2 regions of the Thalassospira sp. MIT1004 genome follow, and region 2 is predicted to be linked to the other one. Evidence: riboswitches for the same ligand, from Rfam matches in the RefSeq annotation. Region 2 holds a riboswitch; the other holds the start of a gene.
What was found. Region 2 has a riboswitch for glycine ahead of gcvT (glycine cleavage system aminomethyltransferase GcvT). Riboswitches for the same ligand answer to the same signal wherever they lie in the genome.
Positions count from the first base shown of each region.

Region 1 (8,177 bases), on a different contig from region 2:
CCCGCCAACAGATATTGTCCTACCACACTGTCGAGCCGATCAAAACCAGCGATAAGGCTATGGTATCCTTCGCCGTGTTCGATAATCAAGAGGCGGCCATAGCCACGGAAGGGCCCGGCGAATACAACTTTGCCGTCAAAGGGCGATACGACCTGCGCGTTTGGGCGTGTGTCGATCTCGATCCCTTTGGAATGTGTAACCGCCAATCCGTCCGGTCCGCGGGACCGTTCACCAAACAATGTAACGACCTTGCCGCTTGCGGGCATACGCAATTGTCCGTGTGCCAACGTGATCGAACTGCCGACAGAAAGCTCTTCATCATTTGCCGATGATGTCTTGCTGGCAGGGGCTGTTTTTTCCGCAGGGGTGGCGGGCGGCTCGTTTCGGGCAATTGTCGATGGGGCCGGGGCCGGTTTGGGTTCCGTGCGCTTGGCGATCTGGCGTTCCGGTTTCATGCGAGGTTCGGGAACGCCTTCCGCCCGCTTTTTCAGGCTTTCCAGAAGATCGCCCAATGATTTTGCCTCGGTCGCCAGTTCATTGACGGCACGCGATGCCATTTTGGCCTCGGCCTCGGTTTCCGAACGCAGTTTGCGCTTTTCGTTAAGCAGGGCGGCCAGTGACTGGCGCTCTGCCTGTAATTCTTTGGTGGCGGCTGCCATTTCGCTGCGGCGCGTGCGGATGTCTTCGCGAAGGGTGCCGATTTCTTCAAGCTCGGCGCGCAAATCGCGCGCATGCTGTTCAACACCGGGCAGGGCGGCCTTTAACAGGATGGCTGACCGCAATGTATCCTGCGGGCTGGTCGGAAGGGCGATCACAGCTTCGGGCGGGGTGGTCGACAAACGCTGCAAGGCCATCAGGATGCGGGCATATTGCCCGGCTTTGTCTTCAAGGCTGGTGGCGGCCCGCTTTTCGCGCACTTCAAGTTCGGCAAGCTGATCTTCAAGATCGGTCAGGGTTGTTTCAAGGCGCTGGGCGCGTCTGGCGACCGAAATGGCTTCGGATTGAAGCGCCTGTTCCTCGGTCCAGAGTTCGCGCGATTTGCGCGCCAGGAATTCTTCCTGCTTTTGCTGCTCTGACAACTGGCTTTCAAGTTTATCAAGCTGACTGTCGACCTTGCGTAGCGACTGGGCAAAAGACGGCGCTGCCCCGCCCGCGATCATGGCTGCAATCACAGCCAGCGCAGGCAGGGCGGTCTTGGAACGCAGATCAGTTCGCAAGAAGCGCATCATTCCCTTTCAAACCCTTGATCAACGGTTTGCCGGTCATTTCCGCCGGTTGCGGTAGCCCGAGAAGCTGCAATAAAGTCGGTGCCACATCGGCCAGTCGACCATTTTCCAGTGTCGCGCCTTCGGGTCCATTCACCAGAATGGTCGGCACCAGATTAAGCGTATGCGCGGTGTGCGGCTCGCCGGTTTCCGGATCCACCATCATCTCACAGTTCCCGTGATCGGCGGTAACGAACATCACGCCGCCCACCGATTTAACCGCATCAACAACCTGTCCAAGGCAGGTATCGACCGCTTCGGCGGCCTTCATCGCGGCGGACAAAATGCCGCTATGGCCGACCATGTCGGGGTTGGCAAAGTTCAGAATGATCGCGTCATAGGTTTCAGCCCTGATCGCCGCCACCAGCTTTTCGGTCACTTCCGGGGCCGACATTTCCGGCTGCAAATCATAGGTCGCGACCTTGGGCGATGGCACCAGAATACGGTCTTCGCCTTCGAAAACCTGTTCTTCGCCGCCGTTAAAGAAGAAGGACACATGCGGATATTTTTCGGTTTCCGCGATGCGCAACTGCTTCATGCCAGCCTTGGAAACGACTTCACCAAAGATATTTGGCAACACCTGCGGCGGATAGATCGCATCCATATATTTTGCATGGTCGGATGAATATTCAACCATACCGGCCTGCACAGCAAATCTGATCGGGGTGCCACGGTCAAACCCGTCAAAGTCCGGTCCGCAGATCGCGGCCAGAATTTCACGCGCGCGGTCGGCCCGGAAATTGGTCATCAAAAGCCCGTCGCCGTCTTTCATGCCGGCATAATCGCCAATCACGGTCGGCAGAACGAATTCATCCGTGGTGTCGGCATCATAGGCTGCCCTGATTGCGGCTTCGGCACTTTCAGCGGTGCGGCCATCGGCGTAATTCTTGCCCTTTACCATCGTGAAATAGGCCTGGCTGACTCGTTCCCAGCGATTGTCGCGGTCCATCGCGTAATAGCGCCCGGTGACGGTCACGATTTCAACATTGGCATCACCGATCAGTGCGCGGAATTTTTCAAGGAATTTGGCGGCACTTTTGGGGGCGGTATCGCGGCCATCCAGGTAGGCATGGATTTTTACCGGCACACCGGCCGATGCGATGATTTTGGCAAGGGCCGCCATATGGGCCTGATGGGAATGCACCCCGCCTTCGGACAGAAGCCCGGCGATATGACAGACACCCCCGCTTTCTTTCAGCTTGGCGATAACCTTTTTGACCGTATCGGTATCTGCGATCGAACCGGTTTTGACAGCCTCGTCAATTTTTGGCAGTTCCTGCATCACAACCCGGCCGGCACCAAGATTCATATGGCCGACTTCGGAATTGCCCATCTGTCCTTCGGGCAGGCCGACATCAAGACCGCAGGCTTTCAGAAAGCCGGTCGGATTGTTGGCATAAAGCGCGTCCCAAACAGGGGTATTCGCCAATGCAACCGCATTGTCCTTGCTTTCCTCGCGATAACCCCAGCCATCCAGAATGCACAGCACCACCGGACGCGGGCGCTTTACGGTATTTGATACAGTCACAATCATAATCCCACGAACTAAAGTACACGAAATAAGGTAAAAGGCTGAATTACCGGTAAAGATGGTTATTTTCCGGTAATTTTGCCATCCGTACAAAGACGCCGGGCGCGGTGGGTCCGCCATCAGACGCTGCCAATCATAGCATTTTCAACGCGCAATCTATCATGAATGCCGGTATTGAACAGCCTTCCGACCGGGTATTTTTTGTGCGCTTGCAAAGTCGCTTTTTGACAAGGATCATCACCTGCCTGTAATCTCGGGCGTTACGGTGATACCTCGAATAACCGCGATGGGAGAGCCCGCTTTGATCCCGCGATCAGATCGGCGCCGAAGGAGCAATAGCCCCGAAAACTCTCAGGCAGATGGACCGTTGCGGATTGAGGCTCTGGAGAGAGAAAGCGGTACGGGGCCAACGCCCGGCACCATATTTCCACCGAAGGATGAAGCCATGGCGTCAAAGACTTCTTTGTTTTTGGCAACAGGGCGCACAATCTCAGGTCAAGGGACAGAGGGGGCAAGACACCGGTTCTATAACGTCATGTGGCATTGATCCGCATGACAAAGAGCCGTGGGAGGCCCATTTGACCGAAGAAAATAAGCAGCGTCCGCAAGACGTTAATCTTTCCGTTGTCGATCTTTATACCATCGGGATTGGCCCATCGAGTTCGCATACGGTAGGCCCGATGCGCGCGGGCTATCGGTTCTGTCTGGAACTCGAAGCCCGGAATCTTTTGGAAAAAATCGGCTCGGTGATTGTCGATCTTTACGGATCGCTTGCTCTGACCGGCAAGGGCCATGCCACCGATACCGCGGTGATCATGGGGCTTTCGGGGGAACGACCGCGTTCGGTTGATCCAGACCGGATCGCACCGACAATGGATGCGATTGATAAAGATCACGCATTACAGCTTTACGGCGCGCACCCGGTTGCTTTCAACCGGGATACCAACCTTGTTTTCCATATGACCGAAAGCCTGCCCGAACATCCCAATGGCATGCGGATCACCGCCTTTGACCGTGATGGTGTTGTTTTGCACAAACAGGAATATTTTTCGGTTGGGGGTGGGTTTATCGTCTCGGGCGATGATCGCGGCGCGGAATATTCCGGCGATAATATCACGCTGCCTTATCCCTTTTCCTCGGCCGATGAACTGATGGCGATCTGTAAAAAGGAAAAGCTGTCGATTGCCGAAGTCATGGCCGAAAACGAAAAAAGCTGGCGTGAACCTGCCGAGACCGAGGAATTTGTCGACCGCGTGCATCGCGCGATGATGGATTGTATTGAGCGTGGCTGCAAAACCGATGGCATTCTGCCCGGCGGGTTGAATGTCAAACGGCGTGCGCGCAAACTTTACCTTGAACTGACGGAACGGCCAGAAGCGGGGCTTAAGGACCCGTTGACCGTGATCGACTGGGTCAATCTTTATGCCCTTGCGGTTAACGAAGAAAATGCTGCCGGTTCGCGCGTCGTGACCGCCCCGACCAACGGGGCGGCGGGTGTTATTCCCGCCGTGCTGCGCTATTACGAACGGTTCGGGGCCAATGTGACACAGGGCAAAATACGCGAATTCCTGTTAACGGCGGCGGCCATTGGTTCGATCTATAAAAAGCGTGCGTCGATTTCGGCCGCCGAAGTCGGTTGCCAGGGTGAGGTCGGAGTGGCTTGCTCAATGGCGGCAGGAGCGCTTTGTGCCGTCATGGGCGGTACACCCGAACAGGTTGAAAACGCCGCCGAAATTGGCATGGAACACAACCTTGGCCTGACCTGTGATCCGATTGGCGGTCTGGTGCAGGTACCCTGCATCGAACGCAACACCATGGGGGCGGTCAAGGCGATCAATGCTGCCCGTCTGGCAATGCGCGGTGATGGTCAGCATACCGTGTCACTCGATAAGGTAATCGAAACCATGCGCCAGACCGGCATTGATATGCAAAGCAAATACAAGGAAACCAGCCAGGGCGGGCTAGCGGTCAATGTCAACGTGGTCGAATGTTGAGCTGACAGTTTGAAATACCGACCAAACACCCTCGAAGCCACCGTTTCGGGGGTGTTTTTCATCCGGCCTGATTCTTGCCACCTTGCGCCTGCAATCTGATATCATTGAGAAATCAAAAACGGGGCAAAGACCCCGAACAGGTTGGGCAAAGCATGAAAAAGAAACTGTTCCGCATCTATATCGCGGTCAGTCTGGATGGCTATATCGCGCGCGCCAATGGCGCGGTTGACTGGCTTGATCAATTCGATCCGGCCGAGTTCAATTTCGAGGGCTTTCTGGGCACCGTGGGAACACTGATCATCGGGCGAAAAACCTTTGATCAGGTGATGGAATTTGGCGACTGGCCCTATGAAGATCGCCGCACGATTGTGCTGACATCGCGCGATTTGCCCGATAACCGCCCGGCCAATACAGAGGCCTATGGCGGTAGTCTTGTGGAACTGGCAAGCCAGCTTCGCGATGACAGGTCCGATACCGGTGATATCTGGATCGTCGGTGGGGCCAGTGTTGTGACCCAATTCCTGTTTGGCGGCCTTGTCGATCAGCTTGAAATGTTCATCATCCCCGAAATTCTCGGTGATGGCATCCGGCTGTTTGGCCGGGATGCTGTGGGCACGACACTGAAACTGGTGGCATCGGAGCACTACAAGTCCGGTGTCGTGCGCATGCAGTATGATTTGCGTTAAAGCCGGTTACTTAAGCGTTTCCAGTTTTTCGGTAATCTTTGAGGAAAGTTCGCGTAGGGCATTAACAGCACTGCTTTGCCAGTCGCTGTCGAGGACCATCTGCATCTTTTCCTGATAGCTGTCGGTGACTGTAACCGGTTCGCCCTTGTTCAGTTCGTTGCCCTTCAACGTCACTTCGGACTTGTTATGCACCGTGACCTGCCAGAAACCGGGTTCGAACCATGACCAGAACTTGATCAGGTCGGCATCGACGGAGTCGGCGCTGTCATATTCGGCGTCCCCCGGTTCAAGAACACGGTATCCGGCCTGTTTGAAGCCGTTGGAGATTGCCTTGTTGACGGCATCGGCAACGGTTTTGCCTTCGGGTAGCAAAACATCTCCCAGTGCCATTCCGTAGGTGTTGCGTTTTCGGGCATAGGCACGCGATGTAAAGGTGACATCATCAATCTCGTCATTCGACAGCGACGGGATATCCGGTGTTGACGGATCAATCTCGAATTGGCGTTTGTCTTCGACCGAAACGATTTTAACGGCCGGCCCAGTCGCCGGGTTCTCAATTTTGGCCGGTTCCTGAATTTCGACAACGCTACGCGAAGCTGCGCACGCGCCGGTCAGCATTGCCAAACCGATAGCGGCGGCAATCTTTAAGTATCTGTTTTGCATCGTTAATTCCCCTACTCAAACAGATAGAGAAATACCCATGGACAAATTTTGAAACAACTTATCCAAGAGTGGGGGAACCAATGCTTTTGGTGACTTTGGGGATTATTCCCGGTGATAGGGGTGGTTGGTCTGGATGGCGTGGGCGCGGAAAAGCTGCTCGGCAATAAGGGCGCGCACCAGCATATGGGGCCATGTTGCCTTGCCAAGCGACCAAAGCGTATTGGCGCGTGTTTTGATAGCGTCCCCATGCCCGTCGGCCCCGCCAATGGCAAAGGCGATATTTCCGGCATATTGATCGATCCAGCCTTCAAGCTTTGCGGCAAAATCGATGGAGCCATATTCGCGGCCATGCTCGTCAAGTGCGATCAAAAAGGCATTTTCGGGGATGACGCCCAGTAAAAGCTCCGCCTCGCGGTCTTTGAGCTGATTGGGGGGCAGCTTTTTCTTCTCTTCGACTTCCCGCACGGCAAAGGGCCAGCGCAGGCGGGCTGCGTAATGGTCAAAAAGATCTTTCTCGGGGCCGTTTTTCATTCGGCCCACCGCAGCAAGGGTAATTTGCATCTTTCCGATCTGGCTCCGGCCCGCAAGGGGACCACCGATGGCCAATCCCCGCGGTGGTCAGGGCAAACCGGGGCGGACTGTATTAATACAGTCGCGCCGCCTGCTGTTTAAGCGCCGGATTTTCAACGCCCCACATCTGTTCTATGTTGTAGAAAGCGCGAACTTCCGGGCGGAACAGATGGACGATGACATCGCCGGCATCAACCAGAACCCAGTCGCCCTGTTCCTTGCCTTCGGCCTGGGCACGGCCCTGACCTGCTTCTTTCAGCTTTTCGACAATATGCTCTGCCATCGACGCCACCCGTCTGGAGGATGACCCGGTTGCAATGATCATATGATCGGCAAGGGAGGTTTTATCGATCAGATTAATGGTGACAAGGTCTTCGGCCTTGTCGTCTTCGAGCGTGCTCTGGATAAGGGCAAGAAGCTCGCCCGGGGTCAGAGTCTTTTTTGCGGTACCTATGGTCGCCACCTCAATTTACGCAAGAGAGCCCGATCCGTTTCGGATCCGGGGAACTCCCGCCGGTCAAACCTGCCATCTGCCTTCGGCGCGGATTGCGGTCGAAGAAGCCGGATGGCGCTTTATTGGCAGGTAAACCCAGGCCGGAACATCGAGATCGGCCAGCAAACCCGCCCTGTCCGATGGGATGCGCCAGCGTTCCATACGCTTGGCTGCCGTCCCGGACAATGCCTTGTTAGAATACCCCTCGCGGTCAAGAACCGCAATGGGAGCGCGCAAAATCAACCTGTCCCACCATTTCCATTTATGAAACTGGGCCAGATTGTCCGCCCCCATCAGCCATACGAACCGCGTTCGGGTAAAACGACGCTGCAAAGCTGCGAGAGTGTCGGCCGTATAACGGGTTCCCAGTTCTGATTCAATTGCAGAAACAACAATGCGGGGATGCTTTGCCATCATCAGCGCCGAATCGAACCGGTCGGCAAGGTCGGCCATACCCTGGGCGGGCTTGAGCGGGTTTTGCGGCGACACCAGCCACCAGACTGCATCAAGTTGCAGGGTTTTCAAGGCTTCCAGCGATATATGCAGATGCCCTTCATGCGCCGGGTTAAACGACCCGCCCAGCAATCCGACGCGGGGCGGGGCACTATGACTTCTGGGCGTCGAAAAACTCATGGGCGGGTCTGGCCGGTGCCGCGCACGATGTATTTATAGCTGGTCAGCTGTTCGACTCCGACCGGGCCGCGTGCATGCAGCTTGCCCGTCGAAATGCCAATCTCGGCCCCCATGCCAAATTCGCCGCCATCAGCGAACTGTGTCGATGCATTGACGATCACGATGCCGGAATCAACACCATTGAGGAACGTCGCGGTCGCATCGGTATCCTCGGCCAAAATGGCGTCGGTATGATGCGATCCATATGTGTTGATATGGTTGACCGCTTCTTCGACGCCATTGATGACCTTGATCGACACAATGGCATCAAGATATTCGGTGATCCAATCATCGTCCGTGGCA
Region 1 covers NZ_MCAO01000044.1:154,170-162,346, reverse strand. Annotated here, with positions in the region: gene BC440_RS18220 (peptidoglycan DD-metalloendopeptidase family protein) at 1-1,229, opposite strand, end outside; gene gpmI (2,3-bisphosphoglycerate-independent phosphoglycerate mutase) at 1,207-2,799, opposite strand; glycine riboswitch at 3,074-3,173, shown strand; glycine riboswitch at 3,177-3,304, shown strand; gene BC440_RS18210 (L-serine ammonia-lyase) at 3,375-4,790, shown strand; gene BC440_RS18205 (dihydrofolate reductase family protein) at 4,943-5,476, shown strand; gene BC440_RS18200 (hypothetical protein) at 5,483-6,139, opposite strand; gene rlmH (23S rRNA (pseudouridine(1915)-N(3))-methyltransferase RlmH) at 6,242-6,700, opposite strand; gene rsfS (ribosome silencing factor) at 6,783-7,172, opposite strand; gene BC440_RS18185 (nicotinate-nucleotide adenylyltransferase) at 7,227-7,835, opposite strand; gene BC440_RS18180 (glutamate-5-semialdehyde dehydrogenase) at 7,832-8,177, opposite strand, start outside.
Region 1: another riboswitch for glycine. It lies ahead of BC440_RS18210 (L-serine ammonia-lyase); the one in region 2 lies ahead of gcvT (glycine cleavage system aminomethyltransferase GcvT).

Region 2 (8,177 bases):
GTTCAGGTCCTGATCGAACAGGCATATGCCTTGGCCGATATTGTGAAGGGTTGCTTCCAGAAGGGCCTGTTTGCGCTGGGCTTCTTCCTGTGCCTGCCCTTGCAGGGTCACCATTTCATTATATTCGCGGATCAGAAGACCCAGTTCATCCGAACTGTTCCATTCCACCGGACGGCGCAGGCGGCCATGCTTGGTCATGCGGATGGAATGCAAAAGCCGGTTCAGCGGTTCCTTGATCGACCGTTTGTTGGCGATCAGAAGGCTGGCGGCGACAACCGCAATCAGCAGACCGAACAGGATCATGTCGATCACCATCCGGCGGAACAGCAAATCCTGAACGCGGGCTTCTGTGAAGTAAATCACAAGTTCGCCGACGTCATGACGCACATTATTGCGTTCAAAGAACACGCGCCGTGACAGACGCAGGGTGTCGTTCAGTTCGGATTGTGACACGCCGGTATGGGCAAATTCGGTGCCGTCAGCGCCCAGTGCCAGCACGGCGACAATATCGCGATCCCGGCTCATGGCATTCAGGGCGGATTCGATATTGTCGACATCCAGATACCAGAACGGTGTCGCCAGAACGCGGGCATTGATGTCGGCGGTCTGTTCGATTTTTTCAGTCAGGTCGTCACGCAGAACCGTGTAACTGACGTATCCGAAGACAACGAACAGCGCGAGGGAGAACAAGGAAACCAGCGGCAGCGCGATAAAAAGCAATCGGCTGCTAAGCGACTTCCGTTGTAAAAAGCCGTACGATCCGCGCGACAAGCGTATTTCTCCTCGGCACCCACTATCGACTAGTTAATGGCAACCATACCCGACCTTAGGACGGGGTCCAACATCCCTGACACTGACGTTACTCAATCTGGAAGTCAGCCCAAAAGCAAGTTTGATTTCATTTTTTTCATATAGCGTTCACAAAAAGCAATCCGATCCATCTATTTTGGATCGAAGTGCAGCAGCTTCAAGCACTTGTATGCCAGTTTATTTCGGATTTCTTATTTAGGGCGGATTTATTTCGGCACGGCCTGACGGGCGAGTTCATCGCATCGTTCGTTTTCCGGGTGTCCGGCGTGTCCTTTGACCCAGTGCCATTCAACTTTATGCGTTTTAAGAGCTTCCAGAAGCCTTTGCCAAAGCTCGACATTCTTGACGGGCTTTTTATCCGCCGTTTTCCAGCCGCGTTTCTGCCAGCCGAAAATCCATTTGGTAATTCCGTCGCGGACATAGCTGCTGTCGGTGTAGATATCGACCACACAGGGGCGTTTCAACGCTTCAAGCGCACTGATGGCGGCCATCATTTCCATGCGGTTGTTGGTGGTTTCCGGATCGCCGCCCGACATTTCCTTTTCCACGCCATTAAATCGCAGGATCGCGCCCCAGCCACCGGGGCCGGGGTTGCCGCTGCACGCGCCGTCGGTATAAATCTCGACGCGTTTATTGTCCGTTCCGGTCATGTAATTCTATTCCTCGCCCAGGCCATAGGCGCTGGCACTGTCGATCCGCTGATGAAAGCGCAGTTTATTGATGTATTCGCGTGGGTTTTTCGGTGTGACCAGCGCATCCTTGGGCGTGTTGATCCAGTCATAAAGACGGGTCAGCAGGAACCGCAATGACGCCCCGCGCGCAAGGATCGGAAGGGCGGCCATTTCGTCATCGGACAATGTGCGCACCTTGCCATAGCTTGACAGAAGGTTGCGCGCCTTGGTGACGTTGAAACTGTTATCAGGTTCGAAACACCACGCATTCATGCAGATCGCAATGTCATAGGCCAGAAGGTCATTGCACGCGAAATAGAAATCGATCAGGCCCGATACGTCATCCTTGCCCGGGAAGAAAAACACATTATCGGGGAAAAGGTCGGCATGGATCACGCCCGCAGGCAACTGATGGGGCCAGTTGGCTTCAAGAAAGGCCAGTTCATCCTCGATCAGTTTTTCAAGGCCGGGCTGAACGCCGTTAGCATCGGTACGGCAGCTTTCAAACAGCGGGCGCCAGCCCGTAACACTTAGCGCATTGCCAAGATACATGTCGAAATCCTGACCGGCGGTGTGCAAGTGTGCCAGTGCCGCACCAAGCCCGGTGCAGTGATGGGGCATGATCCGGCGCGGCGACATGCCGTTCAGGAAGGATGTGATGGCGGCCGGACGTCCGCACAAACGGCGTAACGCGACCCCGTCCTTGCCGTGGATCGGTGTCGGGCAATTCAGCCCCTTGGCCGACAGATGATCCATCAGGCCCAGATAGAACGGCAGGTCATCCGGGTTCACACGCTTTTCATACAGGGTCAGGATGAAGGATGCCTGATCGGTCTGAAGCAGGAAGTTGGTATTTTCGACACCCTCGGCGATTCCCTTGAACGAAATCACGGTGCCGATATCGTATTCGGCAACAAAACGGGCGATATCTTCGTCAGAAACGTCGGTATAGACGGCCATGGGATATCCGGATTTCCTGCATCAGGGCGGGGTTAGCTGGCAAGCTGGCGGGGCAGCTTGAAGGTGACGTTTTCATTGGTCAAAGTCAGGGTTTCGACCGTGACGTTATAACGTTCCCGGCAGGCATCGATGACTTCCTCGACCAGAATTTCCGGGGCGGATGCGCCCGCAGTAATGCCAAGCGTCGAAATACCGTCAAGCTTGGACCAGTCGATATCCTTGGCGCGTTCGACCAGAACCGAACGGTCACATCCTTCGCGTTTCGCGACTTCGACCAGACGGTTCGAGTTTGACGAGTTTGGCGCGCCCAGAACCAGAATGGCATCGGCATCGGTTGCGATCAGCTTGACCGCGTGTTGGCGGTTGGTGGTCGCATAGCAGATGTCTTCTTTCTTCGGGACCTCGATCGCCGGAAAACGGCGTTGCAGGATCGAGATGATCTTGGCCGTATCGTCCAGCGACAGGGTGGTCTGGGTCACAAACGCCAGGTTTTCGGGGTTTTCGACCTGAAGGTTTTCGGCGTCTTCTTCGGTCTCGATCAGGGTCATGCTGCCCGGTGGCAACTGCCCCATGGTGCCGATGACTTCGGGATGACCGGCATGGCCGATCAGAAGGATATGTTTGCCATCTGCATGGTGGCGTTCCGCACCACGATGGACCTTGGACACCAGCGGGCAGGTCGCATCAAGATATTCAAGCTGGCGGCTTTCGGCAGCTTCGGGGACCGATTTCGGTACACCGTGCGCGGAAAAGATTACTGGCACGCCATCCGGGACGCTATCGAGTTCATCGACAAAAACAGCCCCCATGTCGCGCAGGCGGTCGACCACGAATTTATTGTGGACGATTTCGTGGCGGACATAGACCGGCGCGCCATACTTCACCAGCGCCTTTTCGACGATCTCGATCGCACGATCCACCCCGGCACAGAAACCGCGCGGGTTGGCAAGGATGATCCGAAGGTCGGCTTTGTCAGACATGATACGGGTCCGAATGTTCATGATGTGCGCCATGCGATGGCACGGTTATTCAAATGTCTTCGTTACATAACCTGCCAGCACCGTGCACGCAATGACAGACACCGTGTAAAGATGCATGTTCAGCTATGTCCGGCCATGTATTTAGGCCCCATGCCGCGATTTGAAACGGAAGCGGGTTGTGTCGCCATATCGGAGCGAATAGACTGCGCGCGGTTGTGCCCGGACCGGGCATGACAGCGAATTTGACCAGTTCTATAGAGGCTTGGATGACGATTGCGAACGGACTGCGGCGTGTTTGTGCATTGGGTTTGGTGTCGTTTGCCGGTTTTCTGGCGGCGTGCAGCAGCAACCCGTTCGAAGAGCAGCCGGTTCCGGCATGTCCGCGGGCCTTCCTGCCCAATGATACCGCCCGATTGGTGCAGTTCAGCGGTCAGGGCAAGGACCTGACCGATGTGATCCTTGAAGCCGAATTTGGCGGTTATCTGGGCGATTGCGGCTATGACCTTGATGACAAGATCCTGAACGTCGTGATCAGCCCGGTGATCAATGCCGAACTGGGCCCGGCCGCACAGGGGCGCAACGCAAAACTCCAGTATTTCGTAGCACTTAAGGACCCGTCTGGCGAGTTTATCCAGAAGAATCTGTTCGATGTTCAGATGGCGTTTCCGAGCAATTTGAACCTGGCGCGCTATCGCGACGAGCAGGTGACTTTGAACGTGCCGCTGGATGATGTCTGGGCCGGTCCGGACTATGAAATTTACCTTGGTTTCCAGCTAAGCGCCGATCAGCTTGATTACAATCGACGCTTCGGAAAAAATTAATAATCCGGCCTATTATTCATTTTTGGTGAATAATCAAATCCCGCCCGCCTCGCGTGGCGGGATTTTCGTTTTTGAACAAAAGTTCGTTTTCGGTAATCCTCATACAAAATAATGGGCATTTGCCGGAGGGGCAAAAAAAGGGCTTTTAATCCTCATACCAATGGATGGGGTGGAGAGGATATGATTTTTGGGGCTGGTCTGGTCGGATTCAAATCCGTATAAGGGGGCATACCCAAATGATCCCCGTGGGAGAGTGCCACGGTCTTGATCGATGTGCGTGATTACATCGATAGGGATTGCGCGGACGCCGAAGGAGCAACCACCCCGGAAACTCTCAGGCAAACGGACCGCGGGGAGATGGGACTCTGGAAAGCAGGCGGCATCGAACATGGATGTGCGTCTCGCCGAAGATGTAAGCAGACCGGTATTCAAACCGGCTGTGATTCTTTCAGGCTCCAAGACAGAGGGGGACGTGGTTGGCCACTGGTCGGCTATGTTTCGCAACGACTGTCTGGAGACCTTGATGGCCGATCATCAAACCGAACTGCTGAAAACCGCCCTTTATGATTTGCATGTGGAACTGGGTGCCAAGATGGTGCCGTTCGCCGGTTATGACATGCCGGTGCAATATCCGTTGGGGGTGAAGGGCGAACATCTGCATACCCGCGCGAAGGCCGGTCTGTTTGATGTTTCGCATATGGGGCAGGTCCGCCTGACCGGCGAAAATCGCGTGGCCGAGCTTGAAAAGCTGGTGCCCGGTGATATCGCGATCCTCAAACCCGGCCGCACCCGTTATTCCGCCTTTACCAATGACGATGGCACGATTTTGGATGATCTGATGATCACCAATGCGGGCGACAGCCTGTTTCTGGTGATCAATGCCGCGTGCAAGGATGATGACATTGTCCATATGCGGGCCAATCTGGATAACGGTGTCGAGCTGATCGAGATTGATGACCGCGCGTTGATGGCCTTGCAGGGCCCGGACGCCGCCCGCGTGCTGGCGCGGTTTGCACCCTCGGTTGCCGATATGAAATTCATGAGCTTTGCCGAGATCGATATTGCCGGTATCGCGTGCTTTGTTACCCGGTCGGGCTATACCGGCGAAGACGGGTATGAGATTTCCGTGCCGAACGAGCGCGCCGAAGAGCTGGCGCGCAAGTTGTTGGCCGAGGAAGAGGTCGAGGCGATTGGCCTTGGCGCGCGTGATTCGCTGCGTCTTGAAGCTGGTCTTTGCCTGTATGGCAACGATATCGATACCACGACCACCCCGGTCGAAGGCGACCTTAACTGGATCATCAACAAGCGTCGTCGCGAAGAAGGCGGGTTCAAGGGGGCGGATGTCATCCTTGATCAGCTTGCCAATGGCGCGGATCGCAAACGTGTCGGGATCAAACCCGAAGGCAAGGCCCCGGCGCGTGAACATACGCCGGTCTTGAACAGTGACGGCGAAGAAATTGGCGAAATCACCAGCGGTGGTTTCGGCCCGACCGTGGATGGCCCGATTGCGATGGGATATGTCGCAATTGAATTTGCCGCCCCGGGTACCAAAGTCGATCTGATGGTGCGCGGCAAGGCACGCCCGGCGGAAATCGTCGAACTGCCGTTTGCGGCACATCGTTACTATCGCGGCTGATCATCAGAAAAAAAAGAGTTCGGGCAGCGTTTGCGGCCCGCAAAAGATACCGAGATTTTAGAGACAACTGATCTTACAGGGACGAATTACCATGGCTAAAAAATTCTCGCAGGAACATGAATGGGTTGAATATGAAGACGGTGTCGCGACCGTTGGCATTACCGATTACGCCCAGCAGTCGCTTGGCGATATCGTTTATGTCGAGCTGCCGGAAGTTGGCAAAAAGCTGACCAAGGATGGCGATGCGGCGGTTGTCGAATCGGTCAAGGCCGCCAGCGACGTTTATGCGCCGCTTGATGGTGTCGTTGTCGAAGCCAACGAAGAACTTGATGACAATCCGGCACTGGTGAACGAAGCCCCGGAAAGCGATGGCTGGTTCTTCCGCATGGAACTTTCCGATGAGTCCCAGCTTGATGAGCTGATGGACGAAGCTGCGTATAAAGACTTTGTCGAAGGCCTTTAAGATATGCGTTATCTTCCGCTAACCAAGGCGGATCGCGCCTCGATGCTTGAAACCATCGGGGCAAAGTCCGTTGATGAATTATATAGCGACGTGCCCGAAGGCGCGCTGCTGTCCGAGCCGGTCGATCTGCCCCATCATCTGGGCGAATTGCAGGTCGAACGCGACATGGCGAAAATGGCCGCCAAAAACATGGGCACGGCCAGCGTGCCGAGCTTCCTGGGTGCGGGGGCGTATCGCCACCATGTTCCGGCCACGGTCGATTACATCATCCAGCGTGGTGAATTCCTGACGGCCTATACCCCCTATCAGCCGGAAATCGCGCAGGGTACGTTGCAGTATCTGTTCGAATTCCAGACCCAGGTGGCATCGATCACCGGCATGGATGTGGCCAACGCATCGATGTGGGACGGGGCAACGTCGTGCGCGGAAGCCGTTCTGATGGCGTGCCGCGCAACACGGCGCAAGAAAGCGGTTCTGTCGGGGGGTCTGCATCCGCATTACCGTGAAGTCACGGAAACCTATTGCCAGTATAGCGATACCGAAGTTGCCGGTCGCGACGGGCACCCGGAAAAGCAGGCAACCGCCGACGAGCTTGACGATCTGATTGATGATCAGACCGCCTGCGTCGTGGTCCAGTATCCAGACGTTTTCGGCCGTATTCAGGACCACACGAAGCTTGCGGATGCGTGCCATGCCAAGGGTGCGCTTCTGATCGTGGTCTTTACCGAGGCGATGGCGTTTGGCGCGGTCAAATCGCCGGGCAGCTTTGGCGCGGACATCGTCTGCGGCGAAGGCCAGTCGATTGGTAACAACCTGAACTATGGCGGGCCATATGTTGGTCTGTTTGCCACGACCAGCAAACTGGTACGCCAGATGCCCGGTCGCCTGTGTGGTGAAACGGTTGATCAGGACGGCAAGCGCGGTTTTGTTCTGACGCTTTCGACCCGTGAACAACATATCCGCCGCGAAAAGGCGACATCGAACATCTGCACCAATTCCGGTCTGTGTTCGTTGGCCTTTACGGTGCATATGAGCCTTCTGGGGGAAGACGGGTATCGTGGTGTGGCAACGCTTAACCATGAAACCGCCTGCAAGACCGCCGATGCGATTGATGCGGTACCGGGTGCGGAAGTTGTCAATGACAGCTTCTTTAACGAGTTCACCGTCAAGCTTGCCAAACCGGCAGCCGAGGTGGTCGAGGCACTGGTTGCCAAGGGTATCCTTGGTGGCGTTCCGTTGTCGCGCCTGTATCCGAACCGTGACGATCTGGACCATTACATGCTGGTGGCGGCGACCGAAACCAACACCGACGAAGACATCGCGGACCTTGCGTCTGCATTGAAGGAGGTGCTGGCATGAGCTTTACCACCCATACCGGTAACCGCGGCCTCGTTCTTGAGGAGAAGCTGATTTTCGAACAGGGCGAACCGGGTCGTACCGGTGTTGACCTTCCGAAGCCAGCGGGCATCAAATCACGCCTTGGCGGCCTTGATCGCGATAGCGATGTTGGTTTGCCGGGCCTGTCCGAGCCGCAGGTGGTGCGTCATTTCACGCGCCTGTCGCAAAAAAACTTTGGCATTGATTCCGGCTTCTTCCCGCTGGGTTCGTGCACGATGAAACACAACCCGCGCCTGAACGAAAAGGTTGCGCGTATGCCCGGTCTTGCCGACCTGCATCCGATGCAGCCCGAAAGCACGGTGCAGGGGGCGCTTGAACTGATTGACAGTTGCGCGCACTGGTTGCTGGTTCTGACCGGGATGCCCGCCGTTTCCATGTCGCCCGCAGCGGGTGCGCAGGGTGAACTTTGCGGCATGATGGCGATCCGTGCGGCCCTTG
Region 2 covers NZ_MCAO01000011.1:281,678-289,854, reverse strand. Annotated here, with positions in the region: gene BC440_RS06135 (EAL domain-containing protein) at 1-771, opposite strand, end outside; gene rnhA (ribonuclease HI) at 1,017-1,460, opposite strand; gene BC440_RS06125 (homoserine kinase) at 1,467-2,441, opposite strand; gene ispH (4-hydroxy-3-methylbut-2-enyl diphosphate reductase) at 2,474-3,421, opposite strand; gene BC440_RS06115 (hypothetical protein) at 3,652-4,242, shown strand; glycine riboswitch at 4,479-4,602, shown strand; glycine riboswitch at 4,606-4,708, shown strand; gene gcvT (glycine cleavage system aminomethyltransferase GcvT) at 4,766-5,878, shown strand; gene gcvH (glycine cleavage system protein GcvH) at 5,970-6,341, shown strand; gene gcvPA (aminomethyl-transferring glycine dehydrogenase subunit GcvPA) at 6,345-7,700, shown strand; gene gcvPB (aminomethyl-transferring glycine dehydrogenase subunit GcvPB) at 7,697-8,177, shown strand, end outside.